One region of the Rhodopseudomonas palustris HaA2 genome, then DNA from elsewhere that is predicted to be linked to it. Evidence: predicted binding sites of a transcription regulator. Region 1 holds the regulator's gene; the other holds the start of a gene.
What was found. Region 1 encodes PhoB, which activates phosphate uptake and scavenging genes when phosphate is short. Its sites were predicted from a motif close to TGTCATNNANCTGTCAT; they were not measured.

Region 1 (8,629 bases):
CGACATGATATCGGGCGCCACGCCGATCCGCTGGTAAGCGAACAGCTCGCCGGTGCGGCCCATGCCGGTCTGTACCTCGTCGAAAATCAGCAGCAGGCCATTGCTGTCGCACAGATCGCGCAGCGCGCGGAAGAACGCCGGCTCCGGCGAACGGACCCCGCCCTCGCCCTGCAGCGGCTCGATCAGGATGCCGGCGGTGGTCGGGCCGATCGCCTTCTTCACCGCGTCGAGATCGCCGAGCGGCACTTGGTCGAAGCCGTCGAGCGGCTCGCCATAGCCTTCGAGATACTTCGCCGAGCCGGTGGCGGCGAGCGTGCCGAGCGTGCGGCCGTGGAACGCGCCCGCGAAGGTGATGATCCGGGTGCGCTCCGGATTGCCTTTGGAGAAATGGTGGTGCCGCGTCATCTTCAGCGCGCACTCCATCGCCTCCGCGCCGGAATTGGCGAAGAACACGAAATCGGCGAAGCTCTGCTCGCACAGCCGCGCGGCGAGGCGCTCGCCGTCCGGACTCTTGAACAGGTTCGACATGTGCCACAGTTTGGTCGCCTGCTGCTGCAACGCTTCGACCAGATGCGGATGGCAATGGCCGAGCGAATTGACCGCGACGCCGCTGGTGAAATCGAGGTAGCGCTCGCCGGTGGTCGAGATCAGCCAGGCACCCTCGCCGCGCTCGAAGGCGACATCCGCCCTCGCGAACACCGGCAGGAGATGGGACGTAGTAGCTGCACTCGACTTAGCACTCGACATGGCCGATCCGATCGGAAAAACGGGCCGCCGGCCCGGCCGCGTCAGCGCGGTCGCGGTCCAACGTGCCCCGGAAACGAAAGTACCCCGGAAACGAAACGTGCCGCCTTTCCAGGCGGCACGTGTAGTCATTCTAGGTGTGCTGAAGTGCCTGTCAACCGGGCTTCCGCTGGGGTTCCCCCGGACTTCTCCGCAGGTCGCCGCTGTGACGGACAAGACTCACTTGCGAGAGAAGGTGTGGACGCACCAGGTCTGACTCTTGCGCGTGAGTCACGCCATATTGTAGCGTTTTCCTCGTCAGGCACGACATGTCGTGCGCGGTTTGTAATCCTTTACGAGTTCTCGGTCGGGGCGCAACGCCCGGACGGCACCGGCCGTCCGGCGAGGGTTAAGGGATTCTGACGGCACGACAATTGACGACCTCGCAGCCGCGGTTCGGCGCTGGACCAGTACCGCGCGGCAGGAAGGGATTTAAGACGATGACAACATTGACTTGGACCGACGAGCGCGTCGAGCAGTTGAAGAAGCTATGGGAAGGCGGGCTGTCGGCGAGTCAAATTGCCGCGGAGCTCGGCAACGTGACGCGCAACGCCGTGATCGGCAAGGTCCATCGGCTCGGCCTGTCGGGCCGGGCCAAGAGCCCGTCCTCGGCGGCGCCGCGCCAGCGCAAGGCGCGCCCCGCCCAGCACATGATGCGGGTGACGCGGCCGGTGGCGCGCGGCAATACCGCGCTGGCGCATGTGTTCGAGGTCGAGGCCGAGCCCGATCCGATCGCGATCGACAACGTCGTACCGATGAACCAGCGGCTGTCGCTGCTCGAACTCAACGAAGCCACCTGCCACTGGCCGGTCGGCGATCCGTCGAGCCCCGAGTTCTTCTTCTGCGGCGGCAAATCGCTGCCCGGCCTGCCGTATTGCGCGCATCACTCGCGCATCGCCTATCAGCCGGTCGGTGACCGCCGGCGGCAGGCGCCGAAGACGACGCGGTAATCACGCCTCTGCGCGGGGCAATGCCGCCACCGCGCGGCACCCGTTCTGGCCCGGAACGCGCTGCGAGCGTTTCTGCCCGGCACGCGCTCCCGACGGTCCTCGCCCGGCTCGACCGGGCGATCCAGTCACCCGGAGCGCCCGTTCATTCTCACCAACACTCGGGAATACTGGATCCTCCGCTTTCGCGGAGGATGACGGCTGGGGTGTGAATCGGATGCCGTGGGCGTCAAAACCCGTAGCCCGCATGAGCGCAGCGATATGCGGGAGGCACCGCTCGAACCCCGCATGGCGATGCGCTCATGCGGGCTACCGACTTGCTCCTGTTGAAGCGCTTCGCGCTTACTCCACCTTGGCGAAGCGATCGTCGAGCGCGTAGCCGGCGCCGCGCACGGTGCGGATCGGGTCCTGCTCGCGGCCCGGATTGAGCAGCTTGCGCAGACGGCCGATGTGGACGTCGACGGTGCGCTCGTCGATGTAGATGTCGCGGCCCCAGACGCCGTCGAGCAGTTGCTCGCGGCTGAACACCCGGCCGGGATGCTCCAGGAAGAATTCGAGCAGGCGATATTCGGTCGGGCCGAGATCGATCGGCCGGCCGCTGCGCGCGACGCGGCGCTTGTCGCGGTCGAGTTCGAGATCGCCATAGGTCAGCACGGTGGCGAGCCGCTCGGGTGCGGCGCGACGCAGCAGACCCTTCACCCGCGCCAGCAGTTCCGGCACCGAGAACGGCTTGACGATGTAGTCGTCGGCGCCGGTGGCGAGGCCGCGGACGCGTTCGCTCTCCTCGCCGCGCGCGGTCAACATGATGATCGGCAACTGCTTGGTGTCGGTCCGCGCCCGCAGCCGGCGGCACAGTTCGATGCCGGAGAGACCCGGCAGCATCCAGTCCAGCACCACCAGATCCGGCAGCCGCTCCTTCATCCGTGTGTCGGCATCGTCGCCGCGGGCGACGGTTTCGACGTCGTAGCCGTCGGATTCGAGATTGTATCGCAGCAGCGTGGTCAGCGCTTCCTCGTCTTCAACCACCAGAATGCGCGCACCCATGTGTCGTCCTCGTCTTCAGTCGAGCGTATCCGGGATGCGCTCCGCATCCCGCCGTCCTGCGCGTCAGTTGCCCGGCGTCGCGTTGGCGAAAGTCGTCATGTCGCCCTTCGGGCGCTTTTCGAGAAGCTGCTCGCCCTCGACCATGTAGAACACCGTCTCGGCGATGTTGGTGGCGTGATCGCCGATCCGCTCGATGTTCTTGGCGCAGAACATCAGGTGGATGCAGAACGAGATGTTGCGCGGATCTTCCATCATGTAGGTCAAGAGCTCGCGGAACAGCGAGGTGCAGATCGCGTCGACTTCCTCGTCGCCGTTCCACACCACCATCGCGGCCGGCAGGTCGTGCGCGGTGTAGGCGTCCAGCACCGACTTGACCTGCGACTGCACCAGGTCGGTCATGTGCTCGAGGCCGCGGATCAGCTTCAGCGGGTGGAAGTCGCTGTCGATCGCGTTGACCCGCTTGGCGATGTTCTTCGACAGGTCGCCGATCCGCTCGAGATCAGTGGCGACGCGCATCGCGCCGACGATCTCGCGCAGGTCGACCGCCATCGGCTGCCGCCGCGCGATCGTCAGCACGGCGCGCTCCTCGATGACGCGCTGCATCTGGTCGATCTCGGAATCGGCCGCGACGACGCGGGCGCCGAGTGCGACGTCGCGCCGGACCAGCGCGTCGACCGAATCGACGATCTGGCGCTCGGCCAGGCCGCCCATCTCGGCGACCATCCGGGTCAGCTCCTGCAGGTCGCCGTCGAACGCCTTGGTGGTGTGCTCGAAGCCCATATTCATTCTCCTCGCGCCTGGCGCGTCAGCCGAACCGGCCGGTGATGTAGTCCTGGGTGCGCCGGTCGTTCGGCGAGGTGAAGATCTTGTCGGTCGGACCGAATTCGATCAGTTCGCCGAGATACATGAAGGCGGTCGATTCCGAGACGCGCGCCGCCTGCTGCATGTTGTGGGTGACGATGGCGATCGTGTACTCTTCCTTCAACTCGTCGATCAACTCCTCGATCTTCGCGGTCGAGATCGGATCGAGCGCCGAGCACGGCTCGTCGAACAGGATGACTTCCGGCCGCACCGCGATGGTGCGGGCGATGCACAGACGCTGCTGCTGGCCGCCCGAGAGGCTGAGCCCCGAGGCGCTGAGCTTGTCCTTGACCTCGTTCCACAGCGCGCCGCCGCGCAGCGCCTTCTCGACCCGGCCGTCCATCTCCGACTTCGAGATCTTCTCGTAAAGCCGGATGCCGAAGGCGATGTTCTCGTAGATCGTCATCGGAAACGGCGTCGGCTTCTGGAACACCATGCCGACCCGCGCCCGCAGCAGATTGAGGTCGAGCTTCGGATCGAGAATGTTGTGACCGTCGAGCATCACCTGCCCCTCGGCGCGCTGGCCGGGGTAGAGGTCGTACATCCGGTTGAAGATCCGCAGCAGCGTGGACTTGCCGCAGCCGGACGGGCCGATGAAGGCGGTGACGCGGTTGGCGGCGAGATTGAGGTTGATGTCCTTCAGCGCGCGATTGTCGCCGTAGTAGAAGTTCAGATCGCGCACGGTGACTTTCGCCGGGCCCTCGGGCTGCACGATGGCTCCGGGAGCCGGTCCGGCCGGAAGACTGGTCGTAAAGGAGATATCGGTCATTTCGGGGTCCTCTCGGCGCCGAGAATGCGCGCGCCAATGTTCAGGGCAAGCACGGTGAGGGTGATGATCAGCGCTCCGGTCCAGGCCAGTTGCTTCCAGTAGTCGTAGGGGCTCTGGACGAAGTTGTTGATGGTGACCGGCAGGTTGGCCATCGTCTTCGACAGGTCGAGGCTGAAGAACTGGTTGCTGAGCGCGGTGAACAGCAGCGGCGCGGTTTCGCCGGCGACCCGCGCCGTCGCCAGCAGCACGCCGGTGATCAGGCCGGCGCGGGCGGCGCGGTAGGAGATCCGCTTGATCACCAGCGAACGCGGCAGGCCGAGCGCGGCGGCGGCCTCGCGCAGCGAGCCCGGCACCAGCAGCAGCATGTCCTCGGTCGTGCGCACCACCACCGGGATCACGATCACCGCCAGCGCCAGCGCGCCGGCGAAGGCCGAGAACCCGCCCATCGGCACCACCACGGCGCCGTAGATGAACAGGCCGATGATGATCGACGGCGCGCTCAGCAGGATGTCGTTGATGAAGCGGATCACCGAGGTCAGCCGGTCGTAGCGGCCGTATTCGGCCAGATAGGTGCCGGCGAACAGCCCGAGCGGCGCGCCGACGCCGACGCCGATCAGAGTCATGATCGCGGAGCCGACGATGGCGTTGAGCAAGCCGCCTTCGGCGGAGCCCGGCGGCGGGGTATTCTCCGTGAAGATCTGGACGCTGAGGCCGGCGAAGCCGTTGTAGAACAGCGTGAACAGGATCATCGCCAGCCAGGACACGCCGAACAGCGTGGCGCCGTAGCACAGCGCCTTGATGGTGAAGTCGGAGCGGCGACGGGATGCATAAACCGGATTCATGATCAATTCCCCGCCTTCTTTTCGAGCCGCATCAGCATCAGCCGCGCCGCCGTCAGCACCAGGAAGGTGAGGATGAACAGCAGCAGGCCGAGCAGGATCAGTCCGGACTGGTGCAGCCCGTCGCTTTCGGCGAATTCCGAGGCGATCGCCGCCGAGATCGTGGTGCCGGGCGAGAAGATCGAGCCGGTGATCCGGAAGGCGTTGCCGATGATGAAGGTGACCGCCATGGTTTCGCCGAGCGCGCGGCCGAGCGCCAGCATGATGCCGCCGATCACGCCGACCCTGGTGTAGGGGATCACCACGCTGCGAACGACTTCCCAGGTGGTGCAGCCGACGCCGTAGGCGGCTTCCTTGAGCACCGGCGGCACGGTCTTGAACACGTCGACCGAGATCGCGGTGATGAACGGCAGCACCATGATGGCCAGGATCAGCGAGGCGTTGAACAGGCTGAGATAGGAAGGCGGACCGGCGAAGATCGTCTCCAGCACCGGCACGCCTTCGAAGGCGCGGATCATGTAGGGCTGCATGTAGTTCGCCATGAACGGCCCGAGCACGAAGAAGCCCCACATGCCGTAGATGATCGACGGGATGCCGGCCAGCAGTTCGACCGCGAGGCCGATCGGGCGGCGCAGCCAGTTCGGGCACAGTTCGGTGAGGAAGATCGCGATCCCGAGCCCGATCGGAATGGCGATCACCATGGCGATGATCGACGTGACCAGCGTGCCGTAGATCGGCCCGAGCGCGCCGAGGATCGGCGGGTCGTTGGCCGGCGCCCAGCGCTGGGTGAACAGGAAGGAAAACCCGAATTCCCGGATTGCCGGCCATGCGCCGACGATCAGCGACAGGATGATGCCGCCGAGGATCAGCAGCACCGAAATCGCGCAAGCGCGCGTGGTCCAGTAAAACGCGGTATCGCCGGCCTTGAACGCGCCGAGAGCCCTCGCGCGGTCATAGGGTCCGGCGGCCTCCATTCCAGTGCTCTGAACCGCCATGTCTGCCACGCCCGTCACCCTGATGTTGTTACGCTACCCGGACACAACGCGCGCCCTGAAGCGATTTGTTTGAAACCTGATCGCGATTGAACGAAGGCCGAAGCCGCGCATCTCAAGAAACGAATCCGGAACGAGACGCACGGTAATCACGTCGGGAGCGGCGCGGCCGGGCCCGGCGCAGGCACCGGGATCCATGGTCACGTCGTGGCGCCTGGATCCCGGCCTGGCTGGTGTCACCCGCGGCCGGACGACGTCCGGTCCGCGAGTGTCGTTGTCGGTTTCGATCAGCTCTTGATGTCGGCAGACCAGGTCTTTTCGATCTGCTTGACCACCGAAGCCGGCATCGGGATGTAGTCGAGCTCTTCGGCCATCTTGTCGCCCTTCTCGAACGCCCACTTGAAGAACTTGAGGGCTTCGGCGGAGGCCGCCTTGTCGGTCGGCTCCTTGTGCATCAGGATGAACGTCGCGGCGGTGATCGGCCACGAGGTCTCGCCCGGCTGGTTGGTCAGGATCAGGTAGTAACCCTTGGCCTTGGCCCAGTCGGCGTTCGCGGCGGCAGCCTGGAACGCAGCGATGGTCGGCTGAACCGCCTTGCCGGCGCTGTTCACCAGACCCGCATAGGTCAGCTTGTTCTGCTTGGCGTAGGCGTATTCGACGTAGCCGATCGAGTTCTTGGTCTGACCGACGTTGCCGGCGACGCCTTCATTGCCCTTGGCGCCGACGCCGACCGGCCATTCCACGGCCGTGCCCATGCCGACCTTGGTCTTCCAGTCGGCGCTGACCTTGGAGAGATAGTCGGTGAAGTTGAAGGTGGTGCCCGAACCGTCGGAGCGGCGAACCACGGTGATCGCGTCGGTCGGCAGCTTCAGCTTCGGATTGAGCTTGGCGATCGCCGGATCGTTCCAGGTCTTGATCTTGCCGAGATAGATGTCGGCCAGCGTCGGGCCGTCGAACACCATCTCACCGGGCTTGACGCCCTCGAGGTTGACCACCGGAACGATGGCGCCCATCACCATCGGCCACTGAGCGAGGCCTTCCTTGTCGAGCTGCTCGGGCTTCAGCGGCGCGTCGGTGGCGCCGAAGGTCACGGTCTTGGCGATGATCTGCTTGATGCCGGCGCCGGAGCCGATCGACTGGTAGTTCAGGCCGTTGCCGGTCTCTTTCTTGTAGGCGTCGGCCCACTTCGAATAGACCGGGAACGGGAAGGTGGCGCCCGCGCCGGTGATGTCGGCCGCAAAGGCCGAGGTCGACGCCGCAACCAGTCCGGCTGCGACGATGGACTTAATGAAATTCATGATGGTCTCCGTTCGTAAGCGAAGCGCTGACCGCGCCCGACTGCGCTTACCCCGCTCGCTTTACGAGCGGTCGATTGACCTTTTATGAGAGTTCGATGACACTCCTGTGACTATCGCAACCCACTGAATTCATTTAAATTTTAAGCGCGAACCTCGGGCTTTACCGGAGGAAAACAGACGGTGAAAGTGGCGCCCTTTTTCGGTACGCTTTCGATCAAAAGCCGGCCGCGGTGGCGGTTAACAATATGTTTCACCAGCGATAATCCTAATCCAGTACCGCCTTGTGAACGGCTGTCGCCGACGTCGACGCGGTAAAATCGCTCGGTCAGCCGCGGCAGATGTTCGGGCGCGATGCCGGGGCCGAAGTCGCGCACCGCGACGCGATATTCGGTGCCGCCCTCGCCGGACGCCAGCGCCGCCACCGACACCGCGACGCGGCCGCCGGAGGCGCCGTATTTCAATGCGTTCTCGATCAGGTTCTCGAACACCCGCAGCAATTCCTCGCGGTCGCCCGCGATCACCGCCGGCGTCTCGGGCATGTCGATCTCGATCGCGACCTGGCGCTCCTTCGCCAGCGGCTCGAGCCCGTCGGCGACCTGCCGGATCAGCGGCGCGAGGTCGATCTGCACGTCCGGCCGGACATGGGCGCTGAGTTCGACCCGCGACAGCGACAGCAGATCGTCGATCAGCCGCGCCATCCGCGTCGCCTGCGCCTGCATGATGCCGAGAAAGCGCTCGCGCGCCTTGGCGTCGTCGCGCGCGGGCCCCTGCAGGGTTTCGATGAAGCCGGACAGCGCCGCCAGCGGCGTGCGCAATTCGTGGCTGGCATTGGCGACGAAATCGGCGCGCATCTCCTCGACCCGGCGTAGCGGCGTCAGATCGTGAAACGTCATCAGCATGCACTGGTCGGTGCCGCCGAACGTGGTCGGCACCTGCACCGGCGCGATGATCAGCTCCATCCAGCGCTCGATCGGCGCGTGATCGAGATAGCTGACGCGGCGCGGCTCGGCGGTGGCGATCGCCTCGCGCAGCGCATTGACGATCTCCGGATTGCGCAGCGCGAATTGCGCCAGCTCGCGGACCCGCAAGGCCGGCG
Region 2 (8,629 bases), 1.5 Mb from region 1:
TCTGCCCGCCGGGAATATCCTTGAAGGTCGAGGACACCCGCCGCCGCACCGCCATCGCGCCGGTGTCGAGCGGTTCGGTGGCGCCGAACCGGGGCAGCGTGGCGCGGAATGCGCGCAGCAGGAAGATCGCCTCGATCAGATCGCCGCGGGCCTGCTTGATGGCGAGTGCCGCCAACTCGCGGTCATACAGCGAGCCCTCGACCATCACCCGGTCGACGCCGAGCGCGAGCTGTTCGGAAATCTGCGCCAGTGTCAGTTCAGGCACGGCGCGGTCGCCGCGGCGCTCGTGCGCCAGCAGCCGGTGGGCGTTGTCGATGGCGCGCTCGCCACCCTTGACGGCGACATACATCAGTTGCCTCCCTTGGCGACGAGCCGCGTGGTGCGCGGGATCGCGATCATCGCAGGGCCCGAGACCAGGATCAGATCGATGCCGCGCGGAAACAGGACGTGGTCGGCTTCGTGCTGTGACACGAGGCTGTCCGGCAGCGGCGCGCGCAGGGCCGCCGCCCCGCGGATGCCGGGTCCGCTCAGCTCGAACCCGGGGCCTTCGTCCAGACTCTCGAGCTGCAGGATCAGCGTGGTGGAGCGATCCGGATAGTCGTCGCTGCCGAGCGCGAAGCATTCGAGTGTCGGCATCCGATGAGGCTCGGCGATCAGTGCGAATGCAGCGGCTTCGGGCGCTTCGACGACCGGCGCGGAGGTGTGAAATCTCAGCCATTGCGTCACGACAGATGTTTTCGTCGCTGCGTCGAGCCACAGCGGCGTATCGTGATCGAACAGCGTCAGCGCGATCGCCGCGGTCGCCGGCATCAGCGGCGCCGGAACATGGTGCAGCTCGGCATCGAGCCGCTGCAGCGCGCCCGGCCGCGCCATCGCCTGCATCACCGCGCGGAACGTCGCCTGCGCCGAGGTGACCTTGTCGGCGAAGCCGGCGGACAATTCGACCGTCCCGATCATCGTCAACCCTCGCCTCGCACCAGAGTATAAAAGTCGACCTTGGTCGCAGCGGTGTGTTCGGCCTTGCGCTGCTGCGCCGTGGCCTGCTCGGCTCGCAGCGGCGCCAGCACCCTGGCTTCGATCGCCTCGGCGTAATCGTGGCGCTGGATCAGCGCGTCGCACAGCGCGATCAGCCGCGCCTTGTCGCGGTCTCGCCCGAGCGTATAGCCGAAGCCGCATTCGCCGCTGTCGAGCCGCACCGCCGCCCGCGTCACCGTGGCCTCGCCGAGATTGAACGCCGCGCCGTCGCCGCCGATCCTGCCGCGCACCATCACCAGGCCGTTCTCCGGCTCGCGCAGCGTCTCGTTCGCAGGCAGTTCCAACCCCGACAGCCGCGCCGCAATCTGCTCCGCCCCGGCATGAACCAGCACGGCCATCGCCGCCTGCCGGGTCTGGGGACCGGATTCGAAGGATGTCGTCATCTTGACTCTAGCCCGCATCAAGTTGTCTGTGATAATAGACAACTTGATAAAGCCGCGCCATGACTTTTTGATGACGGCGCGACGAAATCGCGCGGCCGCGACGACGATCGAACGGATGTGGATGGATGACGACTCTAGAACCGGATTCGGGCGTCGCGCTGTGGCGCAAGGTGGCCGATTCGATCGAGCGCGGGATCGCTGACGGCCACTACGCGGCAGGCGAGAAGCTGCCCGGCGAGGTCGAGATCGCGCAGGCGCATCGCGTCAATCGCCACACCGTCCGTCGCGCGCTGGCGGCGCTCGCCGAACGCGGGCTGGTCCGCGCCGAACGCGGCAGCGGCACCTATGTCGAGACCTCGCGGATCGCCTATCCGCTGCGCTCGCGGACGCGGTTCTCCGAAATCGTCGGCGCCGGCGGCCACGAGCCGCGCGGTCGATTGCTGGCGGCGAGCCGTGAAGCGGCGACCAAGGATCTGGCGCGGCAGCTCGACCTTGCGGCGGGCGCGCCGCTCATCCGCATCGAGGGGCTGCGGCTCGCCGACCGCGCGCCGATCTGCGTCGGAACCACCTGGTGCTCGGCCGAGCGCTTCCCGGAGGCCGAAACCTTGTATCGCCGCTTCGGCTCGATGACCAAGGTGCTGGCGCAGTACGGTGTCTGCGACTATCGCCGCGCCTCGACCCGAATCACCGCGGCGATTGCCGACGCCGGCGATGCGGCGCGGCTGGATCTCGGCATCGGCCGCCCGGTGCTGATCGTCGAGGCGCTGGACGTCGACGGCGAGGGGCACCCGCTGCTGGCGATCCGCTCCCGCTTCGCCGCGGAACGGGTCCAGTTCGTGGTCGAGACGGAGTAGCTCCGTTCCGTCGCTTCGCACCGCCCACAATCGTCATCGCCCGCGAAAGCGGGCGACCCAGTATTCCAGAGAGTCGGCGCATCATTTGCGATGCCGCGGAATACTGAATCCTCCGCATTCGCGGAGGATGACGTCCGAAATGGCGGAAGAAAAAGGAGGAATGGCAATTGCCGTCACACGACCGCGCGGCGGCCGATGATCGCGAAGCGCAGCTTGCCGGACAGCCAGTCGATCGCCGCCACCGCGATCATGATCAGCATGATCAGGAACGACACTTTCTGCCACTCCAGGACGCGGATCTGCTCGGCGAGCTGCAAGCCGATGCCGCCGGCGCCGACGATGCCGATGATGGTGGCCGAGCGCGTGTTGGATTCGAAATAGTACAGCACCTGGCTGGCGAGGATCGGGATCACCTGCGGCAGCAGGCCAAAGCGGATGCTGTGGACGTGCGATCCACCGGTCGCCTTGACGCCTTCGATCGATCGCTTGTCGGCGGTTTCGAAAGCTTCGGAAAACAATTTGCCGAAGGTGCCGAAATCGCTGCACATCACCGCGAGAATGCCGGCGAACGGGCCGAGTCCGACGACGCCGACCCAGATCAGTGCCCAGATCAGCGTGTCGACGCCGCGCACCGTGTCGAGCCCGCGTCGGGTGACGAGTTGCAGCACGCGGCTGCCGACGACGTTGCGCGCGGCCAGAAACGAAACGGGAAATGCCAGCACCGCGCCGCCGAGCGTGCCGAGGAAGGCGATCGCGATGGTTTCGCCCATCGCGTTCAGATAGATCTTCGCCTGCGCCCAGGAGCCGGGATCGGGCGGCAGCATCATCCCGGTGAATTCGACCAGCCGGATCGAGCCGCTGATCAGACGGTCGAACGGAATCTCGAGCCTGATCAGCCCGAACACGAACAGCGCCGCCATTACGGCGAGACCGCCGATCACTCGGCCGCGCCGCCACCAGTCGATCCCGAACTGATCCGGAAAGCGACGGACGATTTCGGCCTGATCGTCGAAATTCAGCGCCCTGCGCGTGTCGGTCATCGGCTTTCCCGCCCGATCAGACGATGACGGACCGCCTCTGTGCCGTAATCGATCGTTATCACTGCGATGATGATCAGCATCAAGATGGCGCTGACGTCGGTGTAGTAGAATTTGCGGACCGCCTCGATCAGGTCCTGCCCGATGCCGCCGGCGCCGACGAAACCCATTACGGCAGCGCCGCGGACGTTGATCTCGAAGCGCAGCAAGGCGTAACTGACGAAATTCGACAGCACCTGCGGCACCACCGCAAAGCGCACCATCTCCACCCAGTTGCCGCCCGAGGCGACGACGCCGTCGATCGGTTCGTCGTCGATATTTTCGACGACTTCGGCGAACAATTTGCCGAGCGCCCCTGTGGTGTGGATCGCGATCGCCAGCACGCCCGGCAGCGGCCCGAGTCCGAAGGCCAGCACGAACACCAGCGCAAAGACGAGCTCCGGAACGGTGCGGCAGATCTCCAGAAATCGGCGGGTCACGAACACCATGGTGCGCGAGCGGACTAGATTGGCGGAGGCCAGGAAGCACAGCACGAAACCGGCGATGGCGCCGATCAAAGTGCCGACATAGGCGATCAGCAGAGTGTCGAGCAGCAGCCCGGTCCAGCGCTTCAACCCCCACAGCCATTCGGCGAGGTCGGCCCACAGCGTGCCGAGCGACAGCGTCGGCATGATCGAAATGAAGTAGGATGGGAAGCGCCAGAAATTGTCCGCGAACTTCGCCGGGTCGACTTCGCCCATCCACGCCGCCGCGACGATCGCAGCGACCAGGATGGCCGCGCCAATCGCGGTGCGGCGGCGTTTGGCCGACACCGCGTCCTCATAGTGATCCATGAGGTGACGCAACTGAGCGTCGGGCAGTTCCGAAACAACCGCTGGCATCCACTATCCTGGCAAAAAGAGGGCGGCCTTGAAGGCCGCCCGTTTCAGTCGATCGTGTCGGCTCAGGATTTGCTCTTGCGCAGGGTGTCGACGAATTTCGTCAGATCGATGACCGGCTGATAGGCCTTGTGATCGACCGCGTCATAAGGCTTGCCCTTGCCTTCGTAGATCTTGTTGAAGGTTTCCGGATCGTCGGTCGCCAGATCGAGAACCGCCTTGCGGATCGCCGCCTTCAGGTCCGCCGGCAGGTCGGTGAGATAGGCCATCGGCGAATTCACGATCTGGTCGGACTTCAGGATGATGCGGAAGTCGGCCGCCTTGGCCATGCCCTTGCGGTCCATCCGCAGCAGGTTGGATTCGGCTTCGGTGTTCCACCAGTTGAATGCGGCGTCGCAGGTGCCCTGCGCGACGCCGATCACGGCATTCTCGTGGCTGCCGGCGTAAATCACTTTGCCGAAGAACTTGTCCGGATCGATCGACAGCTTGTTCATCTCGAAGCGGGGGACGTTGTTGCCCGAGGTCGAATTCGGATCGACCAGGCAAAGGTTCTTGCCCTTCAGGTCCTGAATGTTCTTGTAGGGCGACTCCGTCTTCACGTAGAGGACCGAGTAGTACCCTTTGCTGCCGTCATTGTTCACTTCGATGGCGAAAGGTTCGACCTTGGCGCCGATCAGATAGGCGCGGGCATAGGATGCCGGACCGTACATCGCGATCTGGATGTTCCCGGAGCGCTGGCCTTCGATCACGGCGGCATAGTCGTTGGCGATCCGCAGCGTCACCTTGGTGCCGAGCTTCTTCGACAGATACTCCGTCAGCGGCGTCCAGCGGGTGGTGGTGCCAGAGGCGTTCTCGTCCGGCACCTTGCCGAACACCAGTTCCGGATATTTCGACTTCCAATCCTGGGCCGGAGCGGCCGAGGCGGTCAACGCCAGCGCGAGGGCGCCTGCGAGAACGGTGCTGAACTTGATCATGGTGTGACGGGCCTTTTCGGGTGGACATGAACGGCAAGCCTCGAACGATGCTTCGAACGAGGGTGAGGTGATGCGCGATCGGGGGCGGCTCTTGCCGCCGGTTCATCCGGTGGCGACGGCCTGGGCGTAAGCGGGCAGGGCGGGCAAGGTGGGAACGACCGGCGCGTGATGGTCTGCACCCATGACGTCGTTGGCTTCGAGATCGTACAGCTCCCGCGCGACCCGGTCGGTGAGTTCGGCCGGCGCGCCATCGAACACCACGCGACCCGCCGCCATCCCGATCAGCCGATCGCAGTAGACCCGCGCCAGATCGAGCGAGTGCAGATTGCAGATCACGGTGATGCCGAAGTGCTTGTTGATGCGCAGCAGCGCATCCATCACGATCTTGGTATTGCGCGGGTCGAGCGACGCGATCGGCTCGTCGGACAACACGATGTCGGGCTGCTGCACCAGCGCCCGCGCGATCGCGACCCGTTGCTGCTGGCCGCCGGACAATTGGTCGGCGCGCTGCGCCGCGAAAGGCGCCATGTCGAACTGATCCAGCGCCGACATCGCCAGCGCGCGATCCTTCTCCGGCCAGGCCTGCGCCAGCGACCGCCAGGCGGGCATATGCGCCAGCCGTCCCATCAGCACGTTGGTCAACACGTCGAGCCGGCCGACGAGATTGAACTGCTGAAAGATCATGGCGGACCGCGCCCGCCACTGACGGAGTTCGCGGCCCTGCAGTGCGGTGACGTCGATGCCCTCGAACAGGATGCGGCCTTCGGAAGGCTCCGCAAGCCTGTTCAGCATTCGCAACAAGGTCGATTTGCCGGCGCCGGATCGGCCGATCACGCCGATGAAGCTGCCGCGCTCGATGGCGAAGGAAGCGTTGTCCACGGCGGCATGGTTGCCGAACCGGCAGGTGAGACCTTCAACTACCAGCATGCGCTGCTCCTGGAGCTTGTTGAGCATATCGGTAGCGCTGCTATTTTGCAGGCGTGTGACAACGGCGCGGCTCTGCCGTTATGCACAGCATGTGCGTGTCATCCCGACGTCACGACGTCGTCACCAAGTCCGCCGAAGAACCTCAGCCTCGACAAACCGGATGCGGGGATTCAATGGTCGCAAAAATGCTCTCTGTCGAACCGACGGTGGATCCCTCGGCCCGGCTTCACGAGGTGAAGCTCGGCGCCTATTGCGAGGTCGGAGCGCGCACGATCCTGAACGAGGTGGCGATGGACGATTACTCCTACGTCGTCAACGACTCGCAGATCACCTATTCGAGCATCGGCAAATTCTGCTCGATCGCGGCCATGACCCGGATCAATCCCGGCAATCATCCGATGCATCGCGCGACGCAGGCGCATTTCACCTATCGCGCCAGCGCGTATTTCGAGGGCGAGAGCGACGATGCGGAGTTCTTCGCCTGGCGCCGCGCCCACCATGTCCATATCGGCCACGACGTCTGGATCGGCCATGGCGCGATCGTGCTGCCCGGCCGCAACATCGGCACCGGCGCGGTGGTCGCCGCCGGCGCGATCGTCACCCGCGACGTGCCGGCCTATACGATCGTCGCCGGCAATCCGGCGCGGCCGATCCGGTGGCGGTTTCCGGAAGTCGTCGCCGAGCGGTTGGCCGAACTGGCGTGGTGGGATTGGGAGCATGAGGCGCTGCGCCTGGCACTGCCGGATTTTCGCCAGTTGGCGGTGGAGGAATTCCTCGACAAATACGAAGCCGCCGCGAAAATGCGGCGGGGATCGCGCAGCAAGGACGTGACGGCATGACCGACATCCTGATCGAAGGCGGCCGCACGCTGCTCGGCGACGAGCTGTCGGAAGCCTCGCTCGAGAGTTCGGGCGGGGTGATCGCGGCTGCGGGTTCGAGTTCGCGTCATCCCGCGATCCGGATCGACGCGCGCGGGTTGCTGGTGCTGCCCGGCATCGTCGATTTGCACGGCGACGCGTTCGAGCGGCAGATGATGCCGCGGCCGGGCGTCGATTTCCCGATCGACGTGGCCTTGGCGGACAGCGATCGGCAGGCGATCGCCAACGGCATCACCACGATGTTCCATGCCGTGACCTGGTCGTGGGAGCCGGGGCTGCGCAGCGCCGCCAATGCCCGGCGGATGCTGGACGCGATCGACGTCACGAGGGCGAGGCTCGCCGTCGATACGCGTATCCACTTGCGCCACGAGGCTTTCAATCTCGACGCCGTCGAGGAGATCGCGCAGTGGATCGGCGACCGCCGCGTCGATCTGTTCGCCTTCAACGACCACATGGATTCGACGATCGCGGATCTGTCGCGTCCGCATCGGCGCGCCCGGATGGTGGAACGCACCGGCCTGTCCGGCGAAGACTTCGACCGGCTGGTCGAGCGCGTCGCCTCGCGCACCGCCGAGGTGCCGGACGCGATTTCTCGGCTCGCCGCCTGCGCCCGCGACGCCGGCCTGCCGATGCTGTCGCATGACGACGACACACCGCAGATGCGGCAGGGCTTCCGCTCGCTCGGCGTCCGCATCGCCGAATTCCCCACCACCGAGGAGACCGCGCGGGACGCCGCCGGCGCGGGCGACTTCATCGTGTTTGGCGCGCCGAATGTCGTGCGCGGCGGCAGCCATACCGGCTGGACCAAAGCGGCGGACATGATCGCCAAGGGGCTGTGTTCGGTTCTGGCGTCGGATTACTACTATCCCGCCCCGCTGCTGGCGGCGTTCCGGCTGGTGCATGACGGCATCCTGCCGCTGCCGCAGGCGTGGAAGCTGGTTTCGGAATCGCCGGCACGCGCGGCGGGATTGTCCGACCGCGGCGTGCTGGAGGCCGGTAAGCGCGCCGATATCCTGATCGTCGACGACCGGATCGCCCTGCGGCCGCGGCTGGTCGCGGCGATCGCGGGAGGGCGGCTCGTTCATCTCGACGAGCCGGAGCGCTTCGTGATGTCGCACAAGGCCGCGCACGAGACGGTTGCCGCGGCCTGAGACGAGGCTATCCTGTCCGCGATGACGCAAATCCCCCGCTACGCCATCTATTATCTGCCGCCGCCCGGCAGCGTGCTCGACCGGTTCGGGTCCGCGCTGCTCGGCTACGACGTTGTCACCGGCGCCGAACCACCGTTTCCTGAGGCGATGACGCGCGCCGTGCCTGACTGGGCCGCCATCACCCGCGAGCCGCGCAAATACGGCTTCCACGCCACGCTGAAGGCGCCGATCGCTTTGGCGGCAGGCCAGAGCGAGGCGGAGCTGCTGTGGGCCTGCGCCACCTTCGCCGAGACGCCGCGGGCGATCCCCGTCATCGCGCCGGTGGTCCAGTCGATCGGCAGCTTCATCGCGGTGGTGCCTTCAGCGCCCTCGGACGAGCTCGTGCAACTCGCGACCGATTGCGTGCGCAGTTTCGACACCTTCCGCGCGCCGCTGACAGCGGCCGATCGGGCGCGCAGGAAGCCGGCGCAATTGACGCCCCGGCAGATCCAATATCTCGATCATTGGGGTTA

Region 2: the regulator PhoB is predicted to act here: its motif matches at 1,478-1,494, upstream of phnF (phosphonate metabolism transcriptional regulator PhnF).

What each region holds. Positions count from the first base shown of each region.
Region 1 is NC_007778.1:868,674-877,302, reverse strand. Features, by position in the region: gene RPB_RS03980 (aspartate aminotransferase family protein) at 1-747, opposite strand, end outside; gene RPB_RS03975 (GcrA family cell cycle regulator) at 1,224-1,733, shown strand; gene phoB (phosphate regulon transcriptional regulator PhoB) at 2,073-2,774, opposite strand; gene phoU (phosphate signaling complex protein PhoU) at 2,838-3,554, opposite strand; gene pstB (phosphate ABC transporter ATP-binding protein PstB) at 3,580-4,404, opposite strand; gene pstA (phosphate ABC transporter permease PstA) at 4,401-5,246, opposite strand; gene pstC (phosphate ABC transporter permease subunit PstC) at 5,249-6,247, opposite strand; gene pstS (phosphate ABC transporter substrate-binding protein PstS) at 6,523-7,533, opposite strand; gene RPB_RS03940 (sensor histidine kinase) at 7,674-8,629, opposite strand, start outside.
Region 2 is NC_007778.1:4,653,040-4,661,668, reverse strand. Features, by position in the region: gene RPB_RS20610 (carbon-phosphorus lyase complex subunit PhnI) at 1-349, opposite strand, end outside; gene phnH (phosphonate C-P lyase system protein PhnH) at 349-957, opposite strand; gene phnG (phosphonate C-P lyase system protein PhnG) at 960-1,418, opposite strand; gene phnF (phosphonate metabolism transcriptional regulator PhnF) at 1,544-2,272, shown strand; gene phnE (phosphonate ABC transporter, permease protein PhnE) at 2,446-3,312, opposite strand; gene phnE (phosphonate ABC transporter, permease protein PhnE) at 3,309-4,190, opposite strand; gene phnD (phosphonate ABC transporter substrate-binding protein) at 4,253-5,161, opposite strand; gene phnC (phosphonate ABC transporter ATP-binding protein) at 5,264-6,088, opposite strand; gene RPB_RS20570 (acetyltransferase) at 6,262-6,927, shown strand; gene RPB_RS20565 (alpha-D-ribose 1-methylphosphonate 5-triphosphate diphosphatase) at 6,924-8,117, shown strand; gene RPB_RS20560 (DUF1045 domain-containing protein) at 8,139-8,629, shown strand, end outside.